Gemmatimonas sp.: one gene and its partner. The protein of the gene in region 1 interacts with the protein of each later gene in a pairwise test. Links are inferred from orthologs where the notes say so. Each region holds a gene or a part of one and is shown on either strand. Other genes may lie near its edges.

What was found. Proteins that work in one complex are often made in the same cells at the same time.
Region 2: the proteins of secA (region 1) and secG interact in binary tests that used the Escherichia coli proteins (3 or more experiments, as listed by UniProt). The link is inferred for Gemmatimonas sp. from one-to-one orthologs.

Annotation. Positions count from the first base shown.
Region 1 is NZ_JANPLK010000004.1:10,944-17,533, forward strand. The notes cover bases 1,099-5,010. They hold secA (preprotein translocase subunit SecA), read left to right. Parts: upstream 1,099-1,483; coding sequence 1,484-4,810; downstream 4,811-5,010. Other genes in these bases: nadD (nicotinate (nicotinamide) nucleotide adenylyltransferase), read left to right, coding at 1,099-1,435. Outside these bases: outer membrane protein assembly factor BamD, read left to right, coding at 1-777; more of nadD, read left to right, coding at 797-1,098; RMP10_RS02190 (hypothetical protein), read left to right, coding at 5,046-5,786; RMP10_RS02195 (hypothetical protein), read left to right, coding at 5,797-6,590. UniProt on the Escherichia coli protein: Required for protein export, interacts with the SecYEG preprotein conducting channel.
Region 2 is NZ_JANPLK010000017.1:94,182-99,785, forward strand. Bases 1,053-3,978 are described here. They hold secG (preprotein translocase subunit SecG), read left to right. Parts: upstream 1,053-2,288; coding sequence 2,289-2,669; downstream 2,670-3,978. Other genes in these bases: RMP10_RS05650 (phosphoglycerate kinase), read left to right, coding at 1,053-1,346; tpiA (triose-phosphate isomerase), read left to right, coding at 1,396-2,151; carA (glutamine-hydrolyzing carbamoyl-phosphate synthase small subunit), read left to right, coding at 2,677-3,789; RMP10_RS05670 (HU family DNA-binding protein), read left to right, coding at 3,911-3,978. Outside these bases: gap (type I glyceraldehyde-3-phosphate dehydrogenase), read left to right, coding at 1-12; more of RMP10_RS05650, read left to right, coding at 150-1,052; more of RMP10_RS05670, read left to right, coding at 3,979-4,255; RMP10_RS05675 (MoaD/ThiS family protein), read left to right, coding at 4,381-4,623; RMP10_RS05680 (molybdenum cofactor biosynthesis protein MoaE), read left to right, coding at 4,620-5,069; GTP 3',8-cyclase MoaA, read left to right, coding at 5,066-5,604. UniProt on the Escherichia coli protein: Subunit of the protein translocation channel SecYEG. Overexpression of some hybrid proteins has been thought to jam the protein secretion apparatus resulting in cell death; while this may be true it also results in FtsH-mediated degradation of SecY.

The DNA of each region.
Region 1 (6,590 bases):
TGTTCTCGCGGTTTCCAACCTCGCGATTACGCGAATCCTGAAGCGCTCTTCCGTGCATCCCTGCTGGAGTTCCAGCGGCAGAAGTGGGACAACGCGAAGATCGGCTTCGAGCGCCTGACCAGTGATCTGTCGGCGCGTGATCCGCTATTGGCTCCAGCGTACTTCTATTTGGCGCTGTCACACGAGCGACAGAAGGAGTACCTGCTCGCGGCGCAGGCGTTCGAACGGATCACCGATGGTTTCCCCGACGACACGCTCGCGCCGACCGCGATGCTGGGCGTCGGCCGTAGCTACCAGAGTCTGTGGCGTCGACCGTCCCTCGACCCCGAGAATGGGCAGAAGGCCGTCTCGATCCTTCGGGCGCTCCTGTCGTCCTATCCTGAGAGCAAGGAGACGGACGATGCCAAGAAGCGCATTGTCCAGCTCGAAGAGTGGATGGCGCAGAAGGACTACGACACCGGCGTGCATTACGTGCGCGTCCGTCGCTCCATCGACCCGGCGATCATCTACTTCAAGGATGTCGTCACCACGTACCCGAGCACAAAGGCGGCCCGCCTCTCGTGGCTGCGGCTGCATGAGCTGTACACAAAGATCCGCTGGAAGGAAGATGCCGCGGAAACGTGTACCGCCATGTGGCGCGCGTACCCAGGTGATCCGTTAGTCAAGGCCTCCTGCGGCGCCCAGCCCGCCGATTCGGCCACCGCCGCCAAGGCGCCGCCTCCGGCGGTCATGTCGCCAGTCGCCTACGCACGCCCAGGTCCGGTGCGTCGCGGATGACCCGCACGGCCTGACGTCGATGCGCATCGGCATCCTTGGCGGAAGTTTTGATCCGCCGCATGTCGGCCACCTCCTGGTGGCGCAGGATGCCCTCGACGAGCTCGCGCTCGATCGTCTGCTCGTCGTGCCGGCGGCCCAACAGCCGCTCAAGGGCGGGAACCAGACGCCCACCGCGCACCGGCTGGCGATGGTTGAGGCCTGCTTCGGCGGGATCCCGCGCATCGAGGTCGACCCCATCGAAATCGATCGGGGCGGGTTATCTTTCATGGTTGACACCGTGGAGTCTCTGCGCCGACGTTGGCCGTCGGCGATGCTTCACCTGCTGGTCGGCGATGACGTGGTCTCCACGTTGCCGCGTTGGCGCGAGGTGACTCGGTTGTTGTCGATGGTGCAGCTGGTTGTGCTGCACCGCGCCGACCGAGGTCACGATGTCGCCGCGCTCGCCGGCCCGCTGGCAAGCATCGGAGCATCGACGGCACGACGACTGGCGACGCGACGCGTCGACCTGTCATCAACCGAAATCAGGGCACGGGTACGGGACGGGCGCTCCATTCGGGGCTTCGTTCCGGACCCCGTGGCGACGTACATAGCGACCACCGGACTGTATCTCGAGAATTCCCGGGAGTTGTCGACTGCGGAGGGCCCAGCGCGCGCCTGATGGCGAACGGGGACTTCGCGGTCGCGACGCCCTTGCCATGAGGTTCGTATGCTGAAGGGCTTGATTGGACGTGTGTTCGGCACACGTCATGAACGTGAGCGGAAGCGGGTGCAGCCGGTGCTGTCCGAGATCCATGAGATCGAAGCGCGCCTCGCCTCGTTGTCCGACGAAGAGATCCAAGGGCAGACCGCCAAGTTCCGCGGCATGCTGGCCGAACGCACCGGACCGATCGAACAGCGGATCGCCGAACTCAAGGCCGCCAAGCACGATTCCGCCGATGCGGCGGATCGTGAACGCATCGATCTCGAACTGCAGGGTGCCGATGGTCGCGGCGGCGTGGAAGGCGAGCTGCGCACGGCCATCGCCGACGTGCTCGACGAGCTGCTCCCGGAGGCCTTCGCCACCGTGCGTGAGGCCTGCCGGCGACTCAAAGGCTCTACCGTTCTGGTGACGGGCAACGAGATCACGTGGGACATGGTGCCGTACGATGTCCAGCTGATTGGTGGTATTCAGCTGCACCTCGGCCGCATTGCCGAAATGGCGACCGGCGAAGGCAAGACGCTCGTCGCCACGCTCCCGATGTATCTCAATGCGCTGCCGGGACGCGGCGCACATCTCGTGACGGTGAACAACTATCTCGCCCGTCGCGATTCGCAGTGGATGGGGCACCTGTATCGGTGGCTGGGACTTACGGTCGGCTGCCTCGACGACACCGAGCCGGGTACGTACGAGCGTCGCGCGGTGTACGGCTGCGACATTGCGTACGGTACCAACAACGAGTTCGGCTTCGACTACTTGCGCGACAACATGGTGGTCTCGCTTGAGCAGCGCGTGCAGCGCACGCACATCTTCGCGATCATCGACGAAGTGGACTCGATCCTCATCGATGAAGCGCGGACGCCGCTCATTATCTCGGGCCCGGTGGGCAACGAGAGCGACGGGCGCTATGCGGAGTTCAACACCGCGGTCGAGCGTCTCGTGCGTCGCCAGTCCGAGCTGGTGAACACGCTCGTCGGAGAAGGCGAGCGCGCGCTCGAGACGAAGGACGAGCAGGACGCCGCGCTCAAGCTCTACAAGGCGCAGCTTGGCGGCCCGAAGAACAAGCGGCTCGTGAAGGCGCTGCAGGAATCCGGTGTGAAGCAGCTCGTACAGCGCATGGAGCTCGACATCATTTCGGACAAGAAGCTCCCGATGAGCAAGCGGACGTATCGAGAGATCGAGGACGACCTGCTCTACGTGCTCGATGAGAGGGGGCACACCGTGCACCTGACCGAGCAGGGGCTCGACTATCTGTCGCCCGAGGCGCACGACCAGTTTGTGCTCCCCGACATCTCGCTCATGATCGGCAAGCTCGATCGCGATCATGACATCTCCGCCACGGAACGCCTCGAGCAGCGCAACGCGATCGAGCGCGAGTACGCGCTCAAGAGCGAGCGGTTGAACATCATCCATCAGCTGCTGCGCGCGCATGCCCTGTACGAGCGTGACGTAAACTACGTCGTGCAAGAAGCGCAGGTGCTCATCGTTGATGAGTTCACCGGCCGTACCATGCCCGGTCGCCGGTGGAGCGAGGGGCTGCACCAGGCCGTCGAAGCCAAGGAGCGCGTGCAGGTCAAGGGCGAGACGCAGACGCTCGCCACGATCACGATTCAGAACTACTTCCGCATGTACGAGAAGCTGGCCGGCATGACTGGTACGGCCGAAACGGAAGAGAACGAGTTCCACGAGATCTACGGTCTGTCGGTGTCGGTGATTCCGACCAACAGGCCGATCGCGCGCGATGATCGCCAGGACTACGTCTACAAAACGCGTCGCGAGAAGTACAACGCGATCGTCGACGAAACGAAGCGACTCCACGAGCTCGGGTATCCCGTGCTGGTCGGAACGGCCAGCGTCGAAGCATCCGAAACGCTGGCGCGACTGTTCGCGCGCGCCGGGCTCAAACACAACGTGTTGAACGCGAAGTATCACCAGCGCGAGGCCGAGATCGTGGCGGGCGCGGGTCATGCGGGCGCGATCACGATCGCGACGAACATGGCCGGTCGCGGCACCGACATCAAACTCGGCGCCGGAGTCACTGAGGCGAAGGCTTCGACTGTCACCGATCCCGATGGCAAGGAGCTTGAGATCTCGGAGACCGGGGGATTGCATATCATCGGCTCCGAACGTCATGAATCACGACGTATTGATCGCCAGCTTCGTGGGCGGTCCGGCCGACAGGGCGACCCCGGCGCGTCGCAGTTCTTTCTGTCCCTCGAAGACGACCTGATGCGGCTCTTCGGGTCCGACCGGATTGCTAAACTGATGGATCGTATGGGCGCGCAGGATGGCGAAGTGCTCGCGCATCCGTTGATCTCGCGTTCCATCGAACAGGCACAGAAGCGCGTCGAACTGCAGAACTTCCAGTCGCGCAAGCGGCTGCTCGAGTACGACGACGTGATGAATCAGCAGCGCGAGGTGATCTACTCGCTGCGTGCCTTCGCGCTCGAGGGCGGTGAAGAGCTCAAGGGCGAGGCGCTCAAGATGATCGACCGCGGTGTGCAGCGTCGCGTCGAGCAGGCGCTGGCCACCTTCGACAAGCAGGAAGATTGGGACTTCGAGTATGTGCAGCAGGATCTCCTGATGCATTACATGCTCCAGGTGTCGGCCTTTGCCGAAGGCGCGCGTGCGGGCTCGGTGGAGGAGGCGCAGGCGATTGCCGTCGAGGCCGGGCGCGCGGCATTCGACCAGAAGCTCGATAGCCTGAACGCCGTCACCGACGAGAGCGGGCAGGGTTTCGCCGATCGTCTCCTCTCGCTCGTCACGCTCAACGTGATCGACGAGAAGTGGAAGGATCATCTCTATGATCTCGACCAGTTGCGCGCGTCGATTCACTATCGGTCGTGGGGCCAGAAGGACCCGCTCGTCGAGTACAAGCAGGATGCCTACACGATGTTCGAAGATCTCATGCACGATCTCGCGAACACGTTCACCGAACGCTTCCTCAAGGCGCAGTTGGTGTTCGAGCCGTCGCCGATGGAGAGTTTCGAGTCGGCACCGCCGATGGACGAATTCCCGCGGCAGGATACGCGTCCGACCAAGCGGTACAATGCTCTCGGCATTCTGGAGGACATCCCCGCCGAGGAACTCGAGCTCGTGGATGCGATCGACGAGGAGCTCGACGTTGATTTCGACGAGTCGACGGACGAAGGCATGGCGGAGCCGGCGCGGCCGATCGCGCGCGGTACCCCTGCCGTGGTCGGCGCCGGACCGGTGCGGTCTCTCGAGGTGGGTGGGGGAGCACTACCGCCAGGCTGGGAATCGACGCCGCGGAACAACGCCTGTCCCTGTGGCTCCGGGAAGAAGTTCAAGAAGTGCCACGGAGTGAATCTCTAGACGCTGCACGCCGGGTTGGGCCATCCTGACGCAGCCGCTGACAGGCTGCTGACGGCTAGGGCGCATCGTGGGGCAACCCACGAGCGGGCCCGGCCCGGCGCGACAGAGCGGAGAGGCAGGAGGGGTCGCGTCGGGTAGGCCGCCGGGGGGACCGGAGTCGGACGGCCAGGGCTGGTGGAACCCGAACCGGGAACATCTGGTATATTTACGGAATCCCCTTCCGTGAGCGCCTCCAATGCGTATGAGGTCTTTCTGCGGCCTATTGGCCGTACTTGCTCCCGCTCTGCCGTTGTCGGCACAATCCACCGGCGGCGACGGCTTCTTGTTCTCGCCACCGCATGCGACATGGTCTATTCGCGGCGGCTTCTCTCGGGCGAGCGCCTCCAGCGACGTGTTCTCCTTCGTCACCGATCGGCTTACCGTCGATCGCGGCGACTTCAGCGGTCTCTCGCTCGCGACCGATCTGGCCTTTCGTGTTCATTCGCGAGTCGACCTGCTGCTCGGCACCGGCATCAACACGCGCGTGAAGCGCTCCGAGGATCGCGACTTCATCGGCACCGATGATTTGCCGATCGAACAGCGCACGACGTTCCGGCGCATTCCGATCACGGCGGGGCTGAAACTGCATCTGCGTCCTGAAGGGCGCAGCATCAGCAAGTTGGCGTGGGTGCCCAGCAAGTTGTCACCGTACCTCGCGGCAGGTGGTGGGATGATGTACTACCTGTTCAAACAGGACGGGGAGTTCGTGGATTACCAGACGCTTGACGTATTCCGTACAGCGCTTAAGTCCACCGACGTGTCGGCCATGGCCTTCGGTTCCGTCGGGACGACGTATTCGTTGACGCCGCACATCGGGCTCAATGCGGAGTTGCGCTACGAGCATGCGCGTGGCGCGCTCAGCTCCGATTTTCGGGATTTCTCGCCGATCGATCTGTCCGGTGTCGGCCTGACCGCCGGCCTTCTCTTCCGCTTCTGAGGACGACCTCATGACTTCGATCCAACACGTTGGTGCACTGCGCACGGCGCGCGTCACGGCGATCGCATCGATGCTCGGCGCCGGAGTACTGTCGGCGCAGTCAGTCGCGGGGCAATCCGTTGACCCGCGGTTTCAGCCTTGGATGGGCTGCTGGACGCCGTCGGCGCAGTCGATAGGGTCTGGCGTTGGACAGACACCAAAGCCACCCTCCATGGCCTGCGTCGTGCCCTCGGCGACGATCGCCGGAAGCGTCGACCTCGTGGTATTCGACAGCGCTAACGTCGCGACGCGAGCCGCCGTGCCGCTTCCCGGTACGCGCATGCCGAAGTCGATCGACGGCTGCACCGGCACCGAGACGGCGACGTGGATGCCGGATGAGCGTCGACTTCTCATGCAGGCGGAGCTGTCCTGCGGTCGAGGCGCCAAGCGGCTCGAGACGGGATTGATGACGATGTCGTCGGCTGGTGAGTGGATGCAGGTGCAGCATCTCGACGTCGGCGGAAATTCTGCGACCTCGGTGATGACGCTGCGCTACGTCGTCGATTCCCTCGGCGAGTGGGCGCGCCTCGGCGCCAGTTCGGCCCCGTCCACGCCGTCGCTACGTCTTGCGGTCGGCGCCCCGTTACTCAACAGCGACGTGCTCGCGGTGGCGAAGCGTGCGCCGGCCGCTTTGACGGAAGCGTGGCTGACCGAAACACGGCAACAGTTCTCGGTGAACGGCAAGGAACTCGTGCGGTTGGCGGACGGAGGCATGCCGCCGCGCGTCATCGACCTCATGATCGCGATTTCCAATCCCGAAACGTT
Region 2 (5,604 bases), on another replicon or contig:
GCTCGCCTCTAAGCGCTCCGGGCTTTAGCACGCGCTCGTTCGTTCAACCTGTTCGCGTGTTCGTTCACGAGCCCCGGTGCCTGCGTGCCGGGGCTCGTGCGTTGCTGGGCCGTTCGCTCGCGACATCACTTCCGTCGTAATTTCCCGCCATGACGACTCGCACCATTCGCGATCTCTCCGCTGCCGACCTTGCTGGCAAGCGCGCCCTCGTGCGCGTCGACTTCAACGTGCCGCTCGACGAGGCCGGTGCGGTCAGCGACGACACGCGTATCACAGCCGCGCTGCCCACGATTACGACGCTGCTCGATCAGGGCGCGAAGGTCGTGCTGCTGGCGCACTTCGGACGGCCGAAGGGAGCGCCCGAGGCCAAATATTCGTTGGCGCCGATTGCTGCTCGCTTGACGCGGTTGCTGCCGCGCCCCGTGCACTTCCTAGGCGAGACGGTCGGCGCCACTGCCGTGGCGGCCACGCATGCGCTTCCCAACGGGGAAGTGCTCTTGCTCGAGAACACGCGTTTCCTCGCCGGTGAAGAGCAGAACGATGACGCGCTCTCGCAGCAGCTTGCCGAGTTGGGTGATCTGTACGTGAACGACGCGTTCGGTGCGGCGCATCGCGCGCATGCCAGCACCGCCGGCGTGGCGAAATACTGCCGGCCGGCCGTCGCGGGATTGCTGATGGAAACCGAACTCGCGTATCTGGGCGGCGCGCTCGCGGCTCCCGCGCGTCCATTCGTGGCCATTCTCGGCGGATCCAAGATTTCGGGTAAGATCGACGTCGTGGAAGCCCTCCTGCCCAAGGTCGATCACCTGCTGATCGGCGGAGCGATGGCGTGTACCTTCTTTCGCGCGATGGGCTGCGAAACCGGCAACTCGCTGGTGGAGCCCGATCGACTCGAGATGGCGAAGGACCTGCTGGCACGCGCTGGACACAAGCTGGTGCTTCCGGTCGATGCCGTGATCGCGCCGTCGATGGACGCGGGAAGCGCCGCGCGCGTGGTCGGTCGCGAGTCTATTCCAGCCGGCGAGGCCATGTTCGACATCGGCCCGGCCAGCGTGGAGCAGTACCGCACCTTGATCGAGTCGGCGCGCACCGTGCTGTGGAACGGACCGATGGGCGTATTCGAAAAGCCACCGTTTGACGCAGGCACCTTCGCGGTGGCGCGGGCGATGGCGGTGGCCACCGATCATGGTGCCACCACGATCATCGGTGGCGGCGACTCCGCCGCGGCGGTGGCGGAGGCTGGACTCGAGTCGAAGATGTCGCATGTGTCGACCGGCGGCGGCGCCTCGCTTGAGTTCCTCGAAGGGAAGGAGCTTCCCGGCGTTTCCGCGCTCGATCGTCGCTGATCGTCGATCTGCGTTCCGTACTCACCACCTCACCGGTCACGTCCTGCCCATGCATCACAAGCCCGTCATCGCCGCCAACTGGAAGCTCAATCACGGCCCAACCGACGCGAAAGCGTTTCTCCAGCGCTTCCTCGCGCAGGCGCCGAAGATGAACGACCGCACGCTGATCTTCTTTCCATCGGCCCTCACGGTGACGACGGTCGCGGATGGATTGCGTGAACGACCGGACATCTGGGTCGGCGTGCAGAACGTGCACTCGGAAGCGCAGGGCGCGTTCACTGGTGAGAACTCGGTGCTCATGGCGCGCGACGTCGGCGCCCGTGTGGTGCTGGTCGGTCACTCCGAGCGTCGGCACGTGTTCGGCGAATCGGACGAGATGACGACGAAGAAGATGGCGTTGATCTGCCAGGCCCGTCTCGTGCCCATGCTCTGTGTCGGTGAAACGCTGGACGAGCGGGAGGCCGGGGCTACGGCGTCGGTGGTCGAGCGGCAGCTGACGGCTGGCCTGGCCGAGCTGGACGACAGTCAGGCGGCAGGAATCATGCTCGCCTATGAGCCCGTGTGGGCCATCGGCACGGGTCGTACCGCCACACCTGAGGACGCCAGCGCTATTCACAGCGTGCTCCGCGCCGCCCTCGGCAGCCGACTCGGAGAGAAGGCGGCGGCCGGCGTTCCAATTCTGTACGGCGGGTCGGTCAACCGCGGGAACGCGGCCACGTTGCTGGCGGCCCCCGACGTCGATGGGCTGCTCGTAGGCGGCGCATCGCTCGACGCCGACAGCTGGGCGAGCATCGTCCGCAGCTGAGTCCTGCCCGGTACCCCATCCAACCCGTCGCAACTGTTGGGTGGGGAAGGACTTGCCTCGACACATCCCCTCAGCCATGTTTGAAGACTGGCGCGGCTTTCGCGCACTCTGAACGCACTCGATTCCGGCTTCGTGATATGTACACGTTCCTGCTGACTCTGCTCATTCTCGACGCGATCATTCTCGCGATCGCCGTGCTCCTTCAGTCCGGTAAGGGCGGTGGGTTGGCGGCGAGCTTCGGCGGGGCCAGCTCGTCGTCTGACTCCGTGATCGGTACGCGTCAGGCGGGCAACCTGCTCACGAAGGCAAGCTGGTGGTGTGGCGGTGTGTTCCTCGGCCTCGCGTTCATCCTCCAGATCATGTCCTCGCGTGGCACAGCGCCCAAGTCGGTGCTCGACAAGCTGGCAACACCCACAGCGCCGTCGTCCGCCCCCGCCGGTGGCGCTGCTCCCGCCGCGCCGCTGACGCAACAGCCCGCCGCTCCGGCCGCGCCGACGGCACCCGCCAAGCAGCCGTAACCGACGCGTGAGCACGTTGCCTCCCAAGGGGTTCCTCCTCCTCGAGGACGGAACCCTTTTTCTCGGCCGACTCGTCGGACCGACTGCGCCGACTGTGGCGGAAGTCGTCTTCACAACCAATATGACCGGCTACCAGGAAGTCTTCACGGACCCCTCGTATCGCGGACAGACGGTCGTGCTCACGGCTCCGCAGATCGGCAATTACGGCGTGAATACCGAAGATCCCGAATCGGCGAAACCGCAGGTTGCTGGCGTCGTAGTTCGCGAGCTCTCACCGACCTACTCGAATTGGCGCGCCACCGGCGGTCTGCGCGAATGGCTCGAGGAGCATCAGGTGCCCGTGCTGACCGAGGTTGACACGCGACGCCTCACCAAGCATCTCCGCGCTGCCGGCGTCATGCGTGGCGTGATCGGGCTGGGTGAGACGCCCTCGCGTGAAGCGCTAGCGGTGCTTGAAGGCTGCCCGAGCATGGAAGGGCTCGATCTGGCGACCGTCGTGTCAACCCGTGAGGCGTACTCCTGGGGCAAGCCCGACGCGACGTATCACGTCGTGGCCTACGACTACGGGATCAAGCGGAATATCCTGCGCTTGTTTGAGGCGCATGATTGCCGCGTGACCGTCGTACCGTCGGACACGCCGGCAGACCGCGTGCTCGCGATGAACCCCGATGGGGTGTTCTTGTCCAACGGTCCCGGCGATCCGGACGCAGTGACCTATGCACCGGCCACCATTCGTGAGATCGCCGCGACCCAAACGCCGATGTTCGGCATTTGTCTCGGACATCAGCTGATCGGTTTGTCCTTCGGGGCGCGCACCGAGAAGATGCCGTTCGGACATCGGGGCGGAAACCAGCCGGTGAAGGATCTCGCGACAGGCAAGGTGCTGATCACGTCTCAGAACCATGGATTCGCTGTGGTCGGGTCGATCGAGGGGGTCGAGGGAGCGCCGGACCTTGCCATCACGCACATCAACCTCAACGATGGCACTGTCGAAGGGTTGCGTCATCGGACGCTACCGATCTTTGCGGTGCAGTACCATCCGGAGGCGGCGCCGGGACCACACGACGCGGTCCCATTGTTCGATCGGTTTCTCGAGGCCCTGAGAAATCGTCGGCAGTGAAGTGACCCAAACGCTTGACTGATAAGCACTAAGGTCCTACGTTCGCTTCCTTCGCTCGATCTTCGATGCGTGCCGGCTGCTCCCGAAACTGGGACGGCACGTCGACCCCTTGGTAGAGTCCATGACGAAAGCCGATCTGGTTGAGAACGTCACGGCGCGTATCGCGCGGACGGCCGGACCGACCATCTCTAAGAAGGATTGTGCGCGGGTGGTTGACGCGTTTCTTGATGCGATCAAGGAAGCCCTTCAAGAGCAGAAAAATATAGAAGTGCGTGGTTTCGGCACGTTCAAGATCAGGCAGCGCAAGACGCGGATGGCGCGCAACCCACGCACCGGCTCGCCGGTCGAGGTGTCAGCGCGTCCTGTCCCCGTGTTCAAGCCGAGCAAGGAACTGCGCGCCATGGTGGCCGGCGTGGACGAGAGCATGCTTGAGGACGAGGAAGGCGACGAGATGCACGAGGCGTAGTGCGGCCCTCGCGCTTGAGTTGCATCGTCTGGCAACGCCCCGCCGCGCGTTTCGCGAGCGGGGCGTCAGTGTATTGTGTCACTGACGGAACCGAACGCGGTACCGAAGGCTATCTTGTACACGACATGAGCATTCCCGTCCTTCTCTTCGCGTCGTACGCCGACGCCTTTGGCGCCCGCCGCCTCGAGGTACCTCTCGAGGCACCGTGTCAGGTGGCCGACCTCGTGCGTGTCATCCGCACCATGCCCGGCGGCGATCGTCTGCCGGCGGCGCCACTCGTTGCGGTGAATCGCACCTGGGTCCGCGAGGACGTCGCCGTGCAGGTCGGCGATGAGATCGCGCTGATTCCTCCGGTGGCGGGCGGATGACCATGGTCGAGAGCGGCGTCTTGCATGTGGCGATCGTGGCGGCGCCGATCGACGTGGGGGCGCTCCTGTCCCGTGCGCAGGCCCCAGGCGTTGGCGCCGTGTCGCTGTTCCTGGGTACGGTGCGCGACCTGAACGACGGGCGCCCGGTGAGCGGGATGGACTATGAGGCGTACGTGCCGATGGCCGAGTCCGAGCTGAGGGCGATCGCGGAGGAAACGTGTGCGCGTAGCGCGGGGTTGCGGCTCGTGGTCGAACACCGAGTGGGCGCACTCGAGATCGGCGAGGCCAGCGTTGCCATCGTCGCGGCGCACGCACACCGCGCGCAGGCGATGGACGCGGCCCGCGAGGTCATCGAGTCGCTGAAGCAGCGCGTGCCGATCTGGAAACGCGAGCACTATCTCAGCGGCGATCGTGAGTGGATCGATCCCACGAAGGTCCAGTCATGACGGCGCCGGTAAAGGGCGAGTCGCACGATCAGTTCGGTCGGAAGATCGAGTATCTGCGCATCTCCGTGACGGATCGCTGCAACTTCCGCTGCCAGTATTGCATGCCACTGGAAGGGCTCCCGTGGCTGCCGAAGGCAGAGATCCTGCGCTACGAGGAGATCGCCGAGGTGGTGCGACAGCTGGCGCCTATGGGGCTGCGACGGCTTCGCATTACCGGCGGCGAACCCACGATCCGACCGCAACTTGGCGACCTGGTGCGCATGTTGCGCGACATCCCCGGGATCGAGGATATCGCGCTCTCCACCAACGGCGTAAAGCTGCCGACCATGGCCGCTGAATTGGCCGCTGCCGGTCTCGATCGCGTGAACATCAGTGCGGACTCGCTGCGCCCCGATCGCGTGGTCAAGATCGCGCGTCGGGATTTGCATTTCGATCTCGTGGTCTCCGCGCGCGCGGCGCAGGCCGCCGGACTGGGCCCCATCAAGATCAACGTGGTCGTCATGCGCGGGATCAATGACGACGAAATCGCCGACTT